3 regions of the Nesterenkonia sp. HG001 genome follow, and region 3 is predicted to be linked to each of the others. Evidence: predicted binding sites of a transcription regulator. Region 3 holds the regulator's gene; each other region holds the start of a gene.

Region 1 (6,271 bases), on a different contig from region 3:
GCTCAGGCCGACGCTCCAGCGGCAAGCTGGCCGTGGCGTTCGTCGCCGTGGCGGCACTGGCCGCCACCGCCGGAGGCGTCGTCACCAGCAGCCTCAGCGGCGGCGACGAGGACGGCTCCGCCTCCGCGGCCCCGGGGGGATCCGGCGAACAGGCCGCCACCGTGGCGAATGTTCAGGTCACCGGCGAGAACCGCGGCCAGGACGAGGTCCACCAGGGCGGCGACGAGGACCTGGAGAACGTCCTGGTCTCCACCGACTGGCTCGCCGATCGCCTCGACGAGGGCGACCTCGCCGAACAGGGCATCGTGCTGATCGACGTCTCCGAGGAGCTGCCCACCTCGGAGCTGACTCCCTACTCCGAGGCCCACATCCCCCAGGCCCAGTACGTGAACTGGTCCACCGAGTTCACCCAGCCCAACACCCGGGAGTTCATCTCCCAGGACGAGTTCACCGAGCTCACCCAGAGCCTGGGCATCGACGACGGCGACACCATCGTCCTCTACGGCGACAGCAACAACTGGTTCGCCGCCTACGCCGCCTGGGTGTTCAAGCTCTACGGCGCCGAGGACGTCCGGCTGCTCGACGGCGGCCTGCACAAGTGGGAAGCCTACGACGAGCGTGAGCTCACCGAGGAGGTCCCCGACGTCGCCGAGGGCACCTGGGAGGCCCAGCCGCAGAACCTCGACATCCGTGCCCTGCAGCCGGAGGTCCTGGAGATCGCCGACGAGAACGTGGACGGCGAGTCTGACACCGCGCTGGTCGACATCCGCTCCGCCGACGAGCACGACGGCGCCGTCGGCGTGGACCCGGCGATCTTCGAAGGCGAGTCCACCTCCATCTGGGGCCACATCCCCGGCTCGGTGAACGTCTCCTGGGGTGAGATCGTCGACCCCGAGACCGGCCAGTTCCTGCCCGCCGACGAGATCCGTGCCATCTACGAGGACGCCGGCGTGGACCTCGACTCCCCGATCGTCACCTACTGCCGCATCGGTGAGCGCGCCTCGCACTCCTGGTTCGCCCTGAACCAGATCCTCGGCGCCGACGCCCAGGTCTACGACGGCTCCTGGACCGAGTGGGGCAACTCAGTCGGCGTGCCGGTGGCCAACAACACCGACGAGCGGGCCGGCCTGTGGGGCAGCGGCAGCGGCTCGTGAGCACCACCGCAGAATCCACGACGACGGAGCCCGCCCGCCGCACCGGCGGCCCGGGCTCCGTCTCGGTCCCCGCCGACCGTCCGCTGGGCTGGACCCGGGCGGACTCGGCGCGCACCGGCGTCGCACTGGGGGTGGCGGCCCTGCTGCTGGGCCTGGCCGCCTGGCTGGCCGTCACCGACGGCGAAGGCCTCGGCGGGTCGAACGCCTCCTTCGCCCTGCTGATCGGCGCCGGACTGGGCATCCTGTTCGAGCGCGGCCGGTACTGCTTCTTCTGCGTGTTCCGCGACTTCTTCGAGAAGGGCAGCTCCCGGGGCCTGTACGCCGTGCTGGTCTCCATCGCGGTGGGGATGATCGGCTACGCCGTCGTCTTCTCCCTGCGGGTGTCCAACCCCACCGGCGGCACGCTCCCCTCGGACGCGCACATCGCCCCGGTCTCGCTGGCCCTGGTGATCGCCGGACTGGCTTTCGGGCTGGGCATGGTCATCTCCGGGGGATGCATCGCGGGGCACCTCTACCGCCTGCCCGAGGGGCATCTTCGCTCGATCCCGGCGCTGGCCGGTGTGGTGGTCGGCTTTGCCGCGGGCTTCCTCTCCTGGGACTTCATGTACTCCGGGTTCATCGCCGGAGCTCCGGTGCCCTGGCTGCCGGCCGGCGGCGGGTACACGGTGGCCATCCTGCTGCAGCTGGGCGTGCTGGCCGGCCTCGGGCTCTGGCTGCTGCGCTGGAACCCACCCGTGCAGGGACGCGGGGATCGCGTGGTCGACGGGACCGAGATCCGCAGGCTGCTCTTCTTCAAGCGCTGGCCCGCCCTGGCCACCGGGGCCGGCGTCGGGGTCCTGGCGGTGCTGGCCTACTACAAGGACCAGCCGCTGGGGGTGACCAGCCAGATCTCCTCGCTGACCCGCACGAGCATGGACTCCGCGGGGCTGCTGCCGAACTTCATGCCTGGCCTGGACGAGCGGCTGGCCGGCTGCGTGGCGCTGGTGGTGCACACCGTGACCACCAACGGCTGGCTGATACTGGGGATCGTGCTGGCCTCCCTGGCGGCGGCGCTGCCCGGTCGCCGAGTCCGTGTGGAGCGGCTCACCGGGTGGAACTCCCTCACCGCGGCGATCGGCGGGGTGCTGCTGGGATGGGGTTCGATGATCGGGCTGGGCTGCACCATCGGAGTGCTGCTCTCCGGCACCCAGGCCATGGCGCTCTCCGGCTGGGTCTTCGGCGTGGCGGTCTTCGTCGCCGCCGGCGTCGGCTTCCGACTGGGCCTGCATCGGCGGGCCAGCCCCGGCGTCTATCGCTGAGCGGAGCACTCCGCATCACCGGAATGGACCGACTCATAGGGCGGTCTTAGCACTCTGCTTGACCGAGTGCTAAGGCCGTCCTAAAGTTTGTGTTGGCACTCGACGTCATCGAGTGCTGATTCGGCGCCGGTGTCACCGGTGTCGGAGCCTGACGGGGCGCCATCCGGCACCGCGACGACGGTTGGTCACTCCCAAGGCGCGCAACAAACCCGGCCTGCGGCACGACGTCGGCGTCACACGACGTACAGCCCTGGCCTGAGCACAGACCCGATTCGACTTCACGCAAAGGAGAGCACTGACGTGTCAGTCTCTATCAAGCCCCTCGAGGATCGCATTGTTGTCCGCCCCCTGGAAGCTGAGCAGACCACCGCTTCCGGCCTCGTGATCCCGGACACCGCCAAGGAGAAGCCCCAGGAGGGCGAGGTCGTGGCAGTGGGCCCCGGCCGCTTCGACGACAAGGGCAACCGCGTCCCGGTCGACGTCTCTGAAGGCGACGTCGTCATCTACTCCAAGTTCGGCGGCACTGAGGTCAAGGTCGGCGGCGACGAGTTCCTCGTCCTGAACGCCCGCGACGTCCTGGCTGTCGTCGAGAAGTGATCGCGGACCTCCGCACACTTCTCGAGACCCGCATCTGACTCGCAAAGGAAGCAACTCACATGGCAAAGCAGCTGGAGTTCGACGATGCCGCCCGGAAGGCTCTTGAGGCCGGCATCGACAAACTCGCCGACACTGTCAAGGTCACGCTGGGCCCCAAGGGCCGCAACGTCGTCCTGGACAAGTCCTGGGGCGCGCCGACCATCACCAACGACGGCGTGACGATCGCCCGCGAGATCGAGGTCGAGGACTCCTACGAGAACCTCGGCGCTCAGCTCGCGAAGGAGGTCGCCACCAAGACCAACGATGTCGCCGGCGACGGCACCACCACGGCCACCGTGCTCGCCCAGGCCCTCGTCAAGGAGGGTCTGCGCAACGTGGCCGCCGGTGCGGCGCCGAGCGAGATCAAGCGCGGCATCGAGACCGCCGTGACCGCGGTGACCGAGCGCCTGAAGCAGAACTCGCGCGACGTCGAGGGCGCCCAGGTGGCCCACGTGGCCGCGATCTCCGCCCAGAACGACGAGGTCGGCGAGCTGATCGCCCGCGCCTTCGACGCCGTGGGCACCGAAGGCGTCATCACCATCGAAGAGTCCTCCACGACGTCGACCGAGCTCGACATCACCGAGGGCATGCAGTTCGACAAGGGCTACCTCTCCCCGCACTTCGTCACTGACGCCGACCGTCAGGAAGCTGTACTGGAGGACCCGCAGATCCTGATCCACCAGGGCAAGATCTCCAACATGCAGGAGTTCCTGCCGCTGCTGGAGAAGGTCCTGCAGGCGAAGAAGCCGCTGTTCATCATCGCCGAGGATGTCGAGGGCGAGGCCCTCTCCACCCTGGTGGTGAACAAGATCCGCGGCACCCTGAACGCCGTGGCCGTCAAGGCTCCCGGCTTCGGCGACCGCCGCAAGGCCATGCTGGAGGACATCGCGATCCTCACCGGCGCTCAGGTGGTCTCCCCCGACCTCGGTCTGAAGCTGGACCAGGTGGGCCCCGAGGTGCTCGGCACCGCTCGTCGTGTGACCGTCACCAAGGACAGCACCACGATCGTCGACGGCGCCGGCTCCACGGAGGACGTAGAGGCCCGTGCCGCGACGATCAAGGCGCAGGCCGACGCGACCGATTCCGAGTGGGATCGGGAGAAGCTGCAGGAGCGGCTGGCCAAGCTGGCCGGCGGCATCGGCGTCATCAAGGTCGGTGCGGCCACTGAGGTGGAGCTCAAGGAGCGTAAGCACCGCATCGAGGACGCCGTGTCCTCCACTCGCGCGGCCCTCGAGGAGGGCATCGTCGCCGGTGGCGGCACCGCGCTGATCAACGCGCTCTCCGCCCTCGACGAGGACGAGAACGTGCAGGCGCTGGCAGGCGACGCCGCCGCCGCGGTGGGCATCGTCCGCCGCGCGCTGGTCCAGCCGCTGCGCTGGATCGCGCAGAACGCCGGCGAGGACGGCTTCGTCGTCGCCTCCAAGGTCGCGGAGCTGGAGCCGAACCACGGCTACAACGCCAAGACCGGCGTGTACGGCGACCTGATCGCCGACGGCGTCATCGACCCGGTCAAGGTCACCCGCTCTGCGCTGCAGAACGCCGCCTCCATCGCGGCGCTGGTGCTGACCACCGAGACGCTGGTCGTCGAGAAGAAGCACGACGAGGACGAGCACTCGCACTGATTGCTCTGATCCGTCTCTGAGAGGGGCCCTGGCACGTCGTCTGACGCGCCGGGGCCCTTCTTGTGTCTCCCCTCCCAGTTGAGCTGGTGAGTTTCCGCCCGAAAGACACGCTCTGGGGCCGTATTCAGGCGGAAACTCACCAGCTCAACTGAGCAGGAGGACGCTCACTCGGGCCACGACGCCGATGAAGTCCTCTCTGAAGTCCACGCGATTCGCCCGCACGACCGTCCACCCGTCCCGGCGGAATGCACCGTCGCGCCACTCGTCGCTGGCCTGCTGCTCGGCCTCGAAGTGATGGGCTCCGTCATACTGGACCGCCACCTTCCGACGGCGGTACGCCAGGTCGGTCACGGGGCTGACGGGATCATCCGGGTCAAGTCTCGCCTGCAGCTCCGGCTCCGGATGGCCGGCCTCGACGAGTCGCAGACGAAGAAGGGTCTCCGGCGGGGAGTCCGCCCCGACGCGCACCCTCTCGAGAGCCTGCCGTGCGGCGACGATCCCCCGGGTGTGGCCGTGCCGCGACAGACACTCCTCCAGCAGCTCACGCGTGCTCCAGGGGTGTTCCCTGCCTTCGAAGACTGCTCGAGGCTCACGGACCAACGCGTCGCCCAGCACCACGAGCTCGTCCGGTCGAAGGTGCGGCATGAGGTCGATGAACACTCGCTCCGGTGAAGCGAGCCGCAGGCCCTCCTGCTCCAGCACCTCCCCCATGGTGTTCTTGATCGGACCGTGCTGACGCACTGCCCCGAGCCCGGCCACAGTCCTGCCCCTGAACCGGCCGCTGACATGGATCGCTGAATCCCGCGCGAAACGCGGAGGGAGGGGCAGGCCGTGCACCCGGGCGGCAGTCGCGTGGCTTAGCCAGAGGCCCGGCGCACGGGAGCAGAGTGCCTGCAGCAGGGCGAGATCGATCGTCTCGGGCGGCACCCCCTCCACATGCGGCCCTTCACCGTGCGGCCCTTCACCGTGCGGCCCACCCACACCCGCGGCGGGTGCGACGTCGGCGTCGCCCGGCACAGGACGATGGCGGTAGATGCCTCGGACGACCCGCTCGATGTCACGGGCCCGGAGTCGCTTCTCCGGCACTCCCGCGGCCAGGGCCTGTTGGCAGGTGAAGATGCGGCCGTAGAGCGACGGCGGGAGCGGGTCAGGTCGACGCATGAGGGCCAGCCTGCCCGATCGGCTTCCGCGGCACAGCCCCACGAGGCGCTTCTGTGGATAACCTTCCCCGGAGACGAGTTGAGCTGGTGAGTTTCCGCCTCAATCAGCCGTAGAACGACCTCTTTCAGGCGGAAACTCACCAGCTCAACGTGGAGGGTGGCGAGGGGTGCTCAGCGCACCGGGACCGGTGCCGGCTGGTCGCCGTCGCCGCCGCTGCCGGGGTCCTGCGGGCCCGACTCGGGGTGGGTGCCGTTGGCGATGGAGTCGGCCCGCTCCTCCCAGAACTCAGCGTTGCGCACGCCCAGGGTGCGCGGGTCGAACTGCGGGTCCTTCCCCGCCTTCATCTGCGCCCGATAGTCCTTGAGCGCCTTGAACGCCGGCTGCTGGATGAGCAGGATTC
Region 2 (6,271 bases), on a different contig from region 3:
CAGCGGGAGGAGCGGGACATGATCACATCATGCCGCCCATGCCGCCCATCGGGTCCATGCCCTCGGCGCCGGCGCCGGCCGGGTTCTTCTCCGGCTTGTCGGCGACGACGGCCTCGGTGGTGAGGAAGAGGCTGGCGATGGAGGCCGCGTTCTGCAGGGCAGAACGGGTCACCTTCACCGGGTCGTTGACGCCGGCGGCCAGCAGGTCCTCGTACTCGCCGGTGGCGGCGTTGAGGCCGACACCGTCCGCGAGGCCCTTGACCTTCTCCGCGACCACGCCGGGCTCGAGACCGGCGTTGAGTGCGATCTGCTTCAGCGGAGACTCGACGGCCACCTTGACGATGTTCGCACCGGTGGCCTCGTCACCCTCCAGGGAGAGAGTGGCGAAGGCGCGGGCACCGGCCTGGATCAGGGCGGCGCCACCGCCGGCGACGATACCCTCGTCCACAGCGGCCTTGGCGTTGCGCACAGCGTCCTCGATGCGGTGCTTGCGCTCCTTGAGCTCAACCTCGGTGGCGGCACCGGCCTTGATGACGGCCACGCCGCCGGCCAGCTTCGCCAGGCGCTCCTGGAGCTTCTCGCGGTCGTAGTCCGAGTCGCTGTTCTCGATCTCGGCCTTGATCTGGGAGACGCGGCCGGCGATCTCGTCGGCGTCGCCGGCACCCTCGACGATGGTGGTCTCGTCCTTGGTGATGACCACCTTGCGGGCGGTGCCCAGCAGGTCGAGAGTGGTGTTCTCCAGCTTGAGGCCGACCTCCTCGGCGATGACCTGGCCACCGGTGAGGATCGCGATGTCGGCCAGCATGGCCTTGCGACGGTCACCGAAGCCGGGGGCCTTGACGGCCACCGACTTGAAGGTGCCCTTGAGCTTGTTGACCACCAGGGCCGCCAGGGCTTCGCCCTCGACGTCCTCGGAGATGACCAGCAGCGGCTTGCCGGACTGCATGACCTGCTCCAGGATGCCGATGACGTCCTTGACGGAGGAGATCTTGGAGTTGACGATCAGGATGTACGGGTCCTCGAGGACGGCTTCCTGACGCTCCGCGTCGGTGACGAAGTAGCCGGAGAGGTAGCCCTTGTCGAAGCGCATACCCTCGGTGAGCTCGAGCTCGAGGCCGAAGGTGTTGGACTCCTCGACGGTGATGACACCTTCCTTGCCCACCTTGTCCAAGGCTTCGGCGATGAGCTCGCCGATCTGGGTGTCAGCGGCGGAGATCGACGCGGTGGCGGCGATCTGCTCCTTGGTCTCGATCTCCTTGGCGGAGGTGAAGAGCTCTGCGGTGACCGCCTCGACGGCCTTGTCGATGCCGCGTTTCAGACCCATCGGGTCGGCACCGGCGGCGACATTGCGCAGGCCCTCCTTGACCAGGGCCTGAGCCAGCACGGTCGCGGTGGTGGTTCCGTCACCGGCGACGTCGTCGGTCTTCTTGGCGACCTCCTTGACCAGCTCGGCGCCGATCTTCTCGTAGGGGTCCTCCAGCTCGATCTCCTTGGCGATCGAGACGCCGTCGTTGGTGATGGTGGGGGCGCCCCACTGCTTCTCCAGCACGACGTTGCGGCCGCGGGGGCCCAAGGTGACCTTGACGGCGTCGGCGAGGATGTTCAGGCCCCGCTCGAGGCCGCGGCGGGCCTCTTCGTCGAATGCAATGGTCTTAGCCATATCGGCACGTGTCCTTCCTGGACTGCGGGTGATGATGATTCAGACGTGTTCGCGTCAATCGGGTCGAACCTTGAGAGGTGCCCGCGACGGACGGCCACGCCCCCGCGTCACCGGGGTCGTACAAAATTGGCCTCACCTGTTCAGGTTCATCCCACTCGCCGCCGCAGGAGGCTGCTCCCGAGATCGGGCTGGCAGTCTCTGGGGGAGAGTGCTAGCTCAATATTTAGCACTCAGAGCAGGCGAGTGCAAACCCTTTCGAGTGCCCCCGGGGAGCCTCTGCGCCCCGCATCCGCGGGCCTTCTGCACCGTGACCGGCCTCCGCTGATCTCACTCGGCGAAATCGGGCCCGACCACCACGGCCACGGAGGACCATGCTCCGCTCTCCTCGACCTGTTCGATGCCGAGGTTCTCCGCCAGGTCCTGGGCGTGGGCCTCGGCGTTCGGCGGATAGTAGATGACGGGAGTGTCGACGTCGTCGTAGGTCCACTCCGCCACATAGGTGACGTTGTAGTCCAGCTCCGTGAGCTGCTCGGCGATGTCGTCCTCCAGGCCGGCTGGACCCCCGTAATTGAGGATCTGCACCGGGGACTCAGTGTCGGCGGCAGCCGCGGTGGGCTGGCTGCCGCCCTGCTCTGTGTCCTCCTCGCCGTCCTCGGCCCCGTCCTCCCCGTTCTCCTCGCCGTCGTCGGAGGCCTCGCCCTGCTCCTGATCACCGGTGCCGGCCTCAGGGGAGTCCTCGCGCAGGGTGGGCAGCACGAAGTAGCTGACAACGCCCACCAGCAACGCCAGCACGGCGAACAGACCGATCCACTTCAGGCCGCCTCCGCCGCGGGAGGAGCCGGCCGCGGCCGTCGGGGCGCGGTGCTTGCCCGCCTCGCCCTGCTGGTACGGGGGGACGTCGTCGAACTCATCGTGCGGGAACTTGCTCATGGTGTGGAGATCCTCAGGCTCTGCGCATGCTGCGGACGGACGGTGGGGCGGGCCGCGATGCCCTGCCGGGGGCTCATCGGCGCGAGGCCCGAGCCCGCTGCCGCGCCTCGCGCTGACGGCGCAGACGCTTGACGAGCATGGGGTCGTGCACGAGGGCGGCTTCGGAATCGATGAGCTGGTTGAGCAGCTGGTAGTAAGCGACCGCAGAGATCTGCAGCTCGTCGCTGATCGCCTGGTCCTTGGCGCCGGCGTACTTCCACCATTGGCGCTCCATGGCCAGGATCTGCTTCTGCTGTTCGCTCAGCTGGCCGGCCGTGCCGGCCGCGGCGTCGACTGCGTCAGAAGTGACGGTGTCGGCCGAGCTGGCAGAGCTCATCGATGCCTCCTGATGTCGACTCGGACCGGTGCGTCCGGACCGCTGTTCCTGCGCCCATCCTAAGGCCCGGAGACGGCACGACGGCGCATATGGCTCCTTGTGTGTTCGCCGCCACGGCAGCCGGAGCGGCCCGGCAGGGAGCGGAATGCCGGCGAGGATGTCTAGGGTGGTGGGTCATGGACCTCTCCGTGGACCTCATCGCACCTCTGGAACCTGGCTGGCGACGGGCGCTGGCCCCGCAGCAGGAGCAGTTCGCCCGCCTGCAGGAGGAGCTCACCCGCCGCCGGGACGCCGGTGAGCACATCCTGCCGGCCCCCGCATCCGTGCTGCGCGCCTTCCGGCAGCCCTTCGACCAGGTCAAGGTGCTGGTGCTGGGCCAGGACCCCTACCCCACTCCCGGGCACCCGATCGGGATGTCCTTCGCCGTGGCCCCCGACGTGCGACCGCTGCCGCGCAGCCTGCAGAACATCTTCCGTGAGCTCCACGAGGATCTCGGGATCGGGCCGGCGCCCCACGGGGACCTCTCCGCCTGGTCTGCGCAGGGGGTGCTGATGCTCAACAGGGTGCTCACCGTGACAGCGGGCAGCCCCGGCTCGCACCGCGGCATCGGCTGGGAAGAGATCACCGAGGCCGCGATCCGTGCCCTGGCGGCGCGCGGGACACCGCTGGTCTCGATCCTCTGGGGCGCCGACGCCCGGCGCATGCAGCCGCTGTGCGAGGCCGGGGACCACACCGCCGTGATCACCAGCCCGCACCCCTCGCCGCTGTCCGCGCACCGGGGCTTCTTCGGCTCTCAGCCGTTCTCCCGGACGAACGAGGCCCTGCAGCGTCTGGGCGCAGCGCCGGTGGACTGGCGGCTGGCCCCGGCCTGATCCTCAGCGGCGGCGGCCGCGGGAGCGCTCGTTGGACTGCAGCCCGGCGGTGATCGGCCGCATCAGCACGTCGCCGAGCACGATTCCCGAGGCGATGCCCAGAATGATGATCAGCGCGCTGAACAGCTCGGTCAGCCCGCCCATCATGGAGGCCACCAGATTGGTGTCCGGGTTCTCGAGGGCGATCTGGTACATGCCGCGGAACACCATGAGCCCCGGCAGCATGAACATCATGCCCGGCACAGCGATGACCAGCTGCGGAGCGCCCATCCGCAGCGCCACCACTCGTCCCAGCGCGCCCACCACGGTGGCCCCGAGGATCGGGGTCATCCGCTCCCCCAGTCCGATCGACTCACCGGCGTAGAAGAGCAGGAACCCCAGCGCGGAGACCAACCCCGTGGGCAGCAGCATCTTCCACCGGGCCTGCTCGACGACGGCGGCGGCCATCGCGGCCACGAAGACGATCGCCACCAGGACGGCGGGATGATAGAGGCGGGTCAGCCCCACGGCGATCTCCATCTGCGGGGCGCCCAGCAGGTCTGCCAGCACCACGCCGGCCATGATGCCCGCCGTCATGCCGGCGAAGGCGATCATCGCCGAGACCAGTCGCCCCGCTGAGGTGAGCGGGAAGCCGTTGATCGCATCCTGGATGGCGGAGACCACCCGGGCCGAGGGCAGCAGGATCATCAGCCCTCCGGCGACGACCATCGACGGGGTGATCGGGACCCCCAGCATGAACGCCCCCATGGCGATGAAGGTGGCCACGAAGCCCCCGGTGGCCAGGGTGAAGAACTCCGGAACCCTCCACACCGCGAGCTGACGGTTGATGCCCAACACCACCAGGGTGGCGGCGAATCCGATCGAGGCGTCAAGCATCGGTGCCCCCAGGAAACTGGCGAACAGGCTCGCGAAGACGGCACCGGCCAGGGTCACCATCCACCGCGGATACGGCTTGGGCTCCCGCGTGATCTCCTGGAGTCGCTCCGCCGACTCGGTGCGGGTCAGCCGCCCGGAGATGATGTCGGTCACGAGCTCGTGCACGGCGGCGAGCGCCTTGTAGTTCCGGGACCAGGACCGCACCACACGCACTCGCGAGTACGGGATCTTGTCATCGGGTGCCCAATTGAGGCTGATCGACTGGTTGGTGATGTCGACGTCGGTGTTCTTCATCCCGAAGGCGGCGGTGACCGCGATGATCGAGGTCTCCACCTCCAGCGCACCGGCCCCGTAGCGGAAGAGCGCCTCGCCGAGGTCCAGCACGAAGGCGATGGTGGCGAGCTCGTCGGAGTCCACCGGCTGCTCGGCCTGCCGGGGGTTCGCGTACGGGGTGCCGGCCAGGTGGTCCACCAGCGGGACGGACTGGGTGTGGGTGGTCTCGAGGCGCATGATGCGGCGCAGCACATCCTGCGGGCGCACCTTCTGGTCGAAGACGGAGCGGTCGAACAGCGGGGCGCGCCGAAGCGGCCCGGGGAGCTTCGCACCGGTGGGGCGCAGCACCGAACGACGCCGGATCGGCTCACTGAGCGGCGAGACGGCCACCTCGTACGGGTCCGCCACAGGGGTCCGGTCGGTCGGGATCTGCGGGCCCAGCGCTTCGGTCTGCGCCCAGTCGCCGGAGGGCGTCCATTCGCCTGCGGCCAGCTCATCGGGCTGACGGTCGGCGGGAGGCTCGCGGAGCGCGGCGAAGCTGTGCGTGTGCGGGCGCGGGATCGGGGAGGTCGGCGAGGTGGCGGAGCCGACGTCGTGCTGGCCTGGATACTGACCAGGATGCTGGCCGGCGTCGGGAAGATCCGCCGCCGGGGTGTCGTAGAAGGCGTCAGGGACGTACTCGTGACGCACTGCCTCGGCCTCGGCCTGGGCGGCCTCCTCCTGAGCACGTTCGACGGCCTCGGTGTCGAACTCCTCCCACTCCAGAGTGGCCTCCGCCTCACGGGCGGCCTGCCAGGACGAGGCGATGCTGCCGGTCAGGGCACGCATGAATCCGGTGGAGGTGTCCTCGACGTCACCTTCGGCGGTGGGTCGGACCACCGGGATGAGGGTCACCTCGGCGTCCGGCTCGGAGATGACGGGGTCGATGGCCTCGACGGCGGCGTCGGCGGCCGTCTGGTCACCGGTGTGATCCTGGCGTCGAGTCTCCTCGTCTGTCACTGTCACTCCCTCCGGGTGCGTCGTGTCGACTCTCAATCTACGAGGCGCGGCCGCACCTCGATGGTGGCATGGGGACTTGGATCAGCTGCCGGCGTCGAGCCCGCGGCGGGGGATGGGACAGCTCCGCCCCGCCGGAGGCTGACCATGCAGGCCGCATCCCGACAGGGCGGTGACGTGTGGAGTGGTGGATCCGAATGGACTCGAACCATCGACCTCTCGCGTGTGAAGCGAGCGCTCTAACCATCTGAGCTACGGATCCGGGGCGACCACGCAGGCATGGAATCT
Region 3 (6,271 bases):
CCGGGCCTCGTCGACGAGGGTCACGGTGAGCTCCACCGCGGAATCCAGATGCATCCGGGCGTAGAGGAACCCGGTCAGCCGTCCCAGGGTCTCCCCGATGTCCGCGGGCACCGACGAGAATCCTGAGTCGTCGTCGACGACGACGCCGACAGGCTGGGTGAAGCCCGCCGGCGCGATGTCCTCGCTGGTCATCCGCGAGGCTCCTGGCGATGGTCGGCGGCACGCCCCGGCCCGCCCTGGGGGCGGCGCCGGCCCTGCGGCCGCCGTCCCTCCTGATGCTGCTGGAAGGACTCGTAGGCGTCGACGATGCGACCCACCAGCTGGTGGCGGACGACATCCTCGGAACCCAGCCTGGAGATCATGATGTCCTGCACGCCCTCGAGGATCTCCAGGACCGTGCGCAGGCCCGAGTCGGTGCCGCGAGGCAGATCGACCTGGGTGATGTCCCCGGTGACCACGATCTTGGAGTTGAAGCCCAGCCGGGTGAGGAACATCTTCATCTGCTCGGCGGTGGTGTTCTGCGCCTCGTCGAGGATGATGAAGGAGTCGTTGAGCGTGCGGCCCCGCATGTAGGCCAACGGAGCGACCTCGATGATCCCCGACTCCATCAGCCGCGGGATCGACTCGGCGTCGATCATGTCGTGCAGCGCGTCGTAGAGCGGCCGCAGATAGGGGTCGATCTTCTCGTTGAGGCTCCCGGGCAGGAACCCCAGCCGTTCCCCGGCCTCCACCGCCGGACGGGTGAGGATGATGCGGTTGACCTCTTTGGCCTGCAGCGCCTGGACCGCCTTGGCCATGGCGAGATAGGTCTTTCCGGTGCCGGCGGGTCCGATGCCGAAGACCACGGTCGACTCGTCGATCTGGTCCACATAGGTCTGCTGGTTGGCTGTCTTGGGCCGGATGGTCCTGCCCCGATGGGAGAGGATGTTGGTGGTGACCATCTTCGCGGAGGCGCCGGCACGATTCGCCCGCACCATCGTGGCCACCTGCTCGATCAGCTCCTCACCCACTGTGGTGCCGGAGGCCGCCAGGCTCTTCAGCTGCGAGAGGATCTCCACGATCTGCAGCACGTCCTGCTCGGGGCCCGCCACGGTGATCAGCTGGTCGCGCAGTCCGATCGAGGCTGCCGGGCTGATCCCCTGCAGGATGCGGACGGCAAGGTCCTGTGGCCCGAGGGTGCGGAACATGCTGTCCGGGTCCGCGAAGTGGACGGTGCGCTCGATGCTTCCCACCGGGGAGGCGGCGGCACCGGCCGCCACGCCGGAGGTGGAGTCGGCCGAGGTGAAAGGAGTATCAGTCATCGGTGCTCAGTCTACTGCCGTCGCGCAGGACCCGAGGCACCCGCCTCCGGGCTCCCCGGTCCGCTCCATCGCCCCAGCAGGACCTGCACACCGGCCAGTGCCGCCGGTCCTGCGGTGGAGGAGCGCAGCACGGTGCGACCGAGCCGAGCCACGCGGGCCCCGGCGCTGACCAGCCGCTCGATCTCACCGGGCGTGATTCCGCCCTCCGGCCCCACCACCAGATGGAGTTCCTCGGCATCGACGGCGTCCAGCTCTCGGAGTGCGCCGTCCAGGGAGCGCTCCTCGGTCTCATGGAGCACGACGACGGCGACGCCCTTCTGCTCGACGATCCGTCGGCAGTACTGAGCGGTCGTGTGCAGCTGCTCGACCTCCGGCACGGCGGTCCGGCGAGTCTGCTTGGCCGCGGTACGCACGATGGACACCCATTCGGCGTGCTTCTTCGCCTCCCGGCCGGCCTTCCAGCGGGCCACGGACCGCTCGGCCTCCCAGGGCACGACGGCCTCGATCCCGAGCTCGGTGGCCGATTCGACCGCCTGCAGGTCACGACGGTCCTTGGCCAGCGCCTGGACCAGCACCAGACGGGGCCGCTCGAGCGGCTCTCGGCGGACCTCAGAGACCGCCACGGTCAGCTCACCCCGCGCGGCCTCGACCACTTCGCCGGTCACGCGCAGCCGCCGGGTGTCGGAGAGCTGGATCTCCGCCCCGGGGCTCAGCCGCATCACCGTGGCGGCATGGTGCCCCTCGGCGCCGTCGAGCACGACCTGGCCGCCGACCTCGACGCCGTCGAGCTGCCCCGGCTCGAGATGGAACAGCGGAGCCGTCACAGACTGTCCCAGGCCTCACGGAGCTTGGCGAACACGCCGCGGTGCTCGGTGGTGGACTCGCCCAGCTCCTCGCCACGCTCGACGGCGAGCTCACGCAGCAGCTCGCGCTGCCGGTCGCTGAGCTTCGCCGGAGTCTCGACCTTGAGATGGATCTTGAGCGCACCGCGTCCCCCGCCGCGCAGGTGGGCCACCCCTCGGTCGCGGACGGTGAGGACCTCACCGGACTGGGTGCCCGGCTTCACCTCGATCTCCTCGACGCCGTCGAAGGTGTCGAGGCTGACGGTGGTGCCCAGTGCGGCCGCCGTCATCGGGATCGAGACCGTGGCGTGCAGATCGTTTCCGCGGCGGGTGAAGACCTCGTGAGGACGCACATCGACCTCGATGAACAGGTCGCCCTGCGGCCCGCCGGCCAGACCGGCCTCCCCCTCGCCGGCCAGGTGGATGCGGTTCCCCTTGTCCACCCCAGCGGGAATCTTGACCTTCAGGGTGCGACGCTCCCGGACACGGCCCTGGCCGTCACACTCCTGGCAGGGGTCCTCGATGATGCTGCCGAACCCGGCGCAGCGGGCGCAGGTCTCGGTCTGCAGGACGGTGCCGAGGATGGACCGCATGGGGCGCTGGACCTGACCGTGCCCTTGGCAGTCCGGGCAGGTCGTGGGGCTGGTGCCCTCCCGGGTGCAGGAGCCCTGACAGACCGAGCAGGTCACCGCCGTCTCGATCTCGACCTCCTTGGTCGTGCCGAAGACGGCGTCCTTGAGGTCCAGGCGGATCCTGATCAGCGAGTCCTGGCCACGGCGGGTGCGCGAGGCCGGCCCGGAGGCGCCCGAACCGAAGAAGGTCTCGAAGATGTCGCCGAAGCCGCCGAAGCCCTGACCACCGCCGAAACCGCCGCCGCCGAAGGGCGAGCGGCCGTTCTCATCGCCGGTGGCGTCATAGTTGCGGCGCTTGTCGGCGTCGGAGAGCACCTCATAGGCACGCCCGATGAGCTTGAACTGCTCAGCCGCATCCTCCGACGGGTTGACGTCCGGGTGCAGCCTGCGCGCCTTCTTCCGGTACGCCTTCTTGATGTCGTCGGTGGACGCTCCACGGCTCACGCCGAGCGCCTCGTAGTAGTCAGTCACTTCTCACCCTTCAGAGAGGATCCGGGACAGGTACCGTGCCATGGCTCGCACCGCTGACATGGTGGAGCCGTAGTCCATGCGTGTGGGGCCCACGACCCCGAGTTTGGCGGCGGCGCCGCCGTCGCCGATCGCGTACTCCGCCGCCACCACGGAGGTCTCGGCGAGCGAATCGTGGCTGGTCTCGTGACCGATGCGCACCGAAAGTCCGCGGCGGTCCTGCTCCATCTCGGTGAGCAGGCGCAGCAGCACCACCTGCTCCTCGAGAGCCTCGAGGATGGGGCCTATGGAGGGACCCAGATCGCGATCGGACCTGGCGAGGTTAGCAGTGCCGGCCATGATGATGCGATCCACGCGCCCGGCCTCCAGCACCGTCTCCACCGTGTGGGCGACGATCGCCATGGCGGGCTGCAGCGACGGTTCGACGGTGCCGACGAGCTGGTCCATGGGCAGCGGGAGGGCCGAGACCGAGCGGTTGTGGAGCTCCTCGACCAGCCGCTGGCCGATGCGCTGCAGGGAGTCGTCGTCCAGCGGAGCGGCCATGGTGGCCATGCGCTGCTCCACCCGGCCGGAGGAGAGGATCACCACCACCAGCACCTTGTGCGTGCCCATGGAGAGCACCTCGATGTGCCGGATCCTGGCGGTGGACTGCTGGGGGTGCTGCAGCACGGCGACCTGGTTGGTCAGCATGGCGAGCAGCCGGACGGTCTGCTCGAGCATCTCGTCATGGTCGTCCGCAGCCTCGAGCAGCGTGCCCATGGCACGGCGTTCCGCGCGGGAGAGCGGCCTCACCTCGGAGATCCGGTCCACGAAGATGCGATAGCCCTGATCGGTCGGGATGCGGCCGGCCGAGGTGTGCGGCGCAGCGATCAGACCTTCGGCCTCGAGGAAGGCCATGTCATTGCGGATGGTCGCCGGAGAGACCTCCAGGTTGTGGCGCTCCACCAGCGCCCGCGAGCCCACCGGCTCCTGGGTCTGCACGTAGTCCTCGACGATCGCACGCAGCACCTGCAGACGACGGGTGTCCGACATCGTGCGACTCTCCTCTCCCGACAACGGCTGGCACTCTCCTGCAGCAAGTGCCAATTCTAGCGCGTGTCGGTCAGATCCGACGAAGCCTGCGACGCCGCTGCTAGGCTCCCGCCCTGTGACCTCTCCTCACTTCTCCACCGACTGGTCCTCCTGGGGCCCCACTGACATGGCCTCCCGCCGTCGCGCGCAGCATCGCAGGGTCCCGCAGGTGCCTGCTGACCCCGGCACGGTGCTCGAGGAGACCGAGTCCGGCTGGGTGGGGGCCGTCGTGGGGGTGGAGGCCTCCGGGGGCATCCACCTGGTCCGACTCGAGGATCGCCATGGACGCAGCCGCGCCTTCCCGCTGGGCCACGGGTTCCTCCACGAAGGCGCCCCCGTGGAGCTCATCGCCCCGGCGCCGCGACCGACAGCCGTGCAGGCTCCCCGCCGCACCGCCTCGGGGTCGCTCGCGGTGGACGGCGCCCGCGCCCGGGTGGCTCGCGCCTCGCGCATCTGGGTGGAGGGCACCCACGACGCCGAGCTCGTCGAGAAGGTCTGGGGTGAGGACCTCCGCCTCGAGGGGATCGTCGTGGAGCCCTTGCACGGTGCCGACGATCTCGTCGGCGCTCTCCAGGGGTTCGGCCCCGCCCCGGAGCGGCGGGTCGGCGTGCTTCTGGACCACCTCGTGCCCGGATCCAAGGAGAGCCGCATCGCGGCAGAGGCCATGGCCATGCGGGGGGCCGCCGGCAACGTCATGGTCCTGGGCCACCCCTATGTGGATGTGTGGCAGGCGGTGAAGCCCCAGCTGCTCGGACTGGAGCGCTGGCCGGACATCCCCCGGCACATCGACATCAAGGTCGGCACCCTCCAGGCGCTGGGCTGGCCGCACCGGGACCGCCGAGACATCGCCACAGGGTGGAAGCGGATCCTCGGCACGGTCAGCAGCTACGCGGACCTGGAGCCGGCTCTGCTCGGACGGGTGGAGGAGCTCATCGACTTCGTCACCGTCTGAACGGGGTGTCGCCCCCGGTCAGCGTCCAGGCGCGGACGGTAGAATGTCGACCACTCCGGCGCCCACCGCGCCGCGGGTCCTTCATCCCACGAGCATCAGAGAGGGGCACCGTGCCACAGTCCGAGCCTCCACACTCGCGGCAGCCACATTCGGATGGTCCCCACCGGTCCGGGCACCGACGCCCCGCGGCCTCAGATCCCCGGGACTCCAGCCACTCCGACCGCGTCGAGGGGTCCTCTGACGCGGCGCTGCCGCTGACCCCGTCCGAGGACCGCCGCTGGGCGACGCTGTCCCACTTCGGCGGACTCATGGGCTGTGTCCCGTCGCTGATCATCTACCTGGTCTTCCGAGACCGCGGCCCGTTTACCGCCCAGGAGTCCAAGGAGGCGCTGAACTTCACCCTCCCGGTGACCGCGGTGCTGCTGGTCTGCTATGTCCTCGCGCTGATCCCCGCCGTGGGATGGATCTTCGGCCTGGTCGCCGTCTTCCTCTGGATGCTCATGACGATCTCCGGGCTGGTCGCCGGGATCGAGTGCAACAAGGGACGTCCCTACCGGTACCGGATGAACCTGCGCCTCATCCACTGAGGCGGCGGGTCACCGCGTCAGCCAGCAGGCGGCCCTTGAGCGTCAGCACCACACGGCCTCGCGGGTTCGCCGGGCTCGGCCGCAGCGGAGAATCCGCGGCGAGCCCGTCGGTCACCAGGCCGCGCAGCACCGCGTCCTCCAGCGGCACGGCCCCGGGCAGCGCCTCGTGGGCCGCTACGTCCAGACCCTCGGCGATCCGCAGGCGCAGCATCAGATGTTCCAGGGCCCGTGCGTCGTCGTCGAGCACCTCCCGCCCGTGGCCGGGCGCGATCCCTTGGGCCAGTCGCTGGGCGTATGCGGCCGGGTGCTTCACGTTCCACCAGCGCAGCCCCGCCACATGGGAGTGCGCGCCGGGGCCCGCCCCCCACCAGTCGGAGTCCAGCCAGTAATTCAGGTTGTGCTGGGAACGGCTGGCCTC

The links. Region 3 encodes HrcA, which represses chaperone genes, less so after heat shock. Its sites were predicted from a motif close to TTNGCACTCGNNNNNNNCGAGTGCNAA; they were not measured.
Region 1: a site for HrcA is predicted at 2,499-2,525, ahead of groES (co-chaperone GroES). Genes of this name have one in related genera too.
Region 2: a site for HrcA is predicted at 1,884-1,910, ahead of groL (chaperonin GroEL). Genes of this name have one in related genera too.

The regions. Positions count from the first base shown of each region.
Region 1 is NZ_JAOSZD010000002.1:202,466-208,736, reverse strand. It holds gene ODE13_RS03655 (sulfurtransferase) at 1-1,154, shown strand, start outside; gene ODE13_RS03650 (YeeE/YedE thiosulfate transporter family protein) at 1,151-2,452, shown strand; gene groES (co-chaperone GroES) at 2,753-3,049, shown strand; gene groL (chaperonin GroEL) at 3,109-4,710, shown strand; gene ODE13_RS03635 (hypothetical protein) at 4,855-5,871, opposite strand; gene ODE13_RS03630 (alanine/glycine:cation symporter family protein) at 6,042-6,271, opposite strand, start outside.
Region 2 is NZ_JAOSZD010000010.1:83,342-89,612, forward strand. It holds gene groL (chaperonin GroEL) at 23-1,660, opposite strand; gene ODE13_RS15290 (LytR C-terminal domain-containing protein) at 1,988-2,590, opposite strand; gene ODE13_RS15295 (DUF3263 domain-containing protein) at 2,664-2,966, opposite strand; gene ODE13_RS15300 (uracil-DNA glycosylase) at 3,143-3,838, shown strand; gene ODE13_RS15305 (threonine/serine ThrE exporter family protein) at 3,842-5,986, opposite strand; tRNA gene ODE13_RS15310 (tRNA-Val) at 6,169-6,245, opposite strand.
Region 3 is NZ_JAOSZD010000005.1:155,774-162,044, forward strand. It holds gene ybeY (rRNA maturation RNase YbeY) at 1-192, opposite strand, end outside; gene ODE13_RS10310 (PhoH family protein) at 189-1,301, opposite strand; gene ODE13_RS10315 (16S rRNA (uracil(1498)-N(3))-methyltransferase) at 1,313-2,125, opposite strand; gene dnaJ (molecular chaperone DnaJ) at 2,122-3,246, opposite strand; gene hrcA (heat-inducible transcriptional repressor HrcA) at 3,250-4,275, opposite strand; gene ODE13_RS10330 (DUF3097 family protein) at 4,442-5,266, shown strand; gene ODE13_RS10335 (DUF4870 domain-containing protein) at 5,377-5,853, shown strand; gene hemW (radical SAM family heme chaperone HemW) at 5,843-6,271, opposite strand, start outside.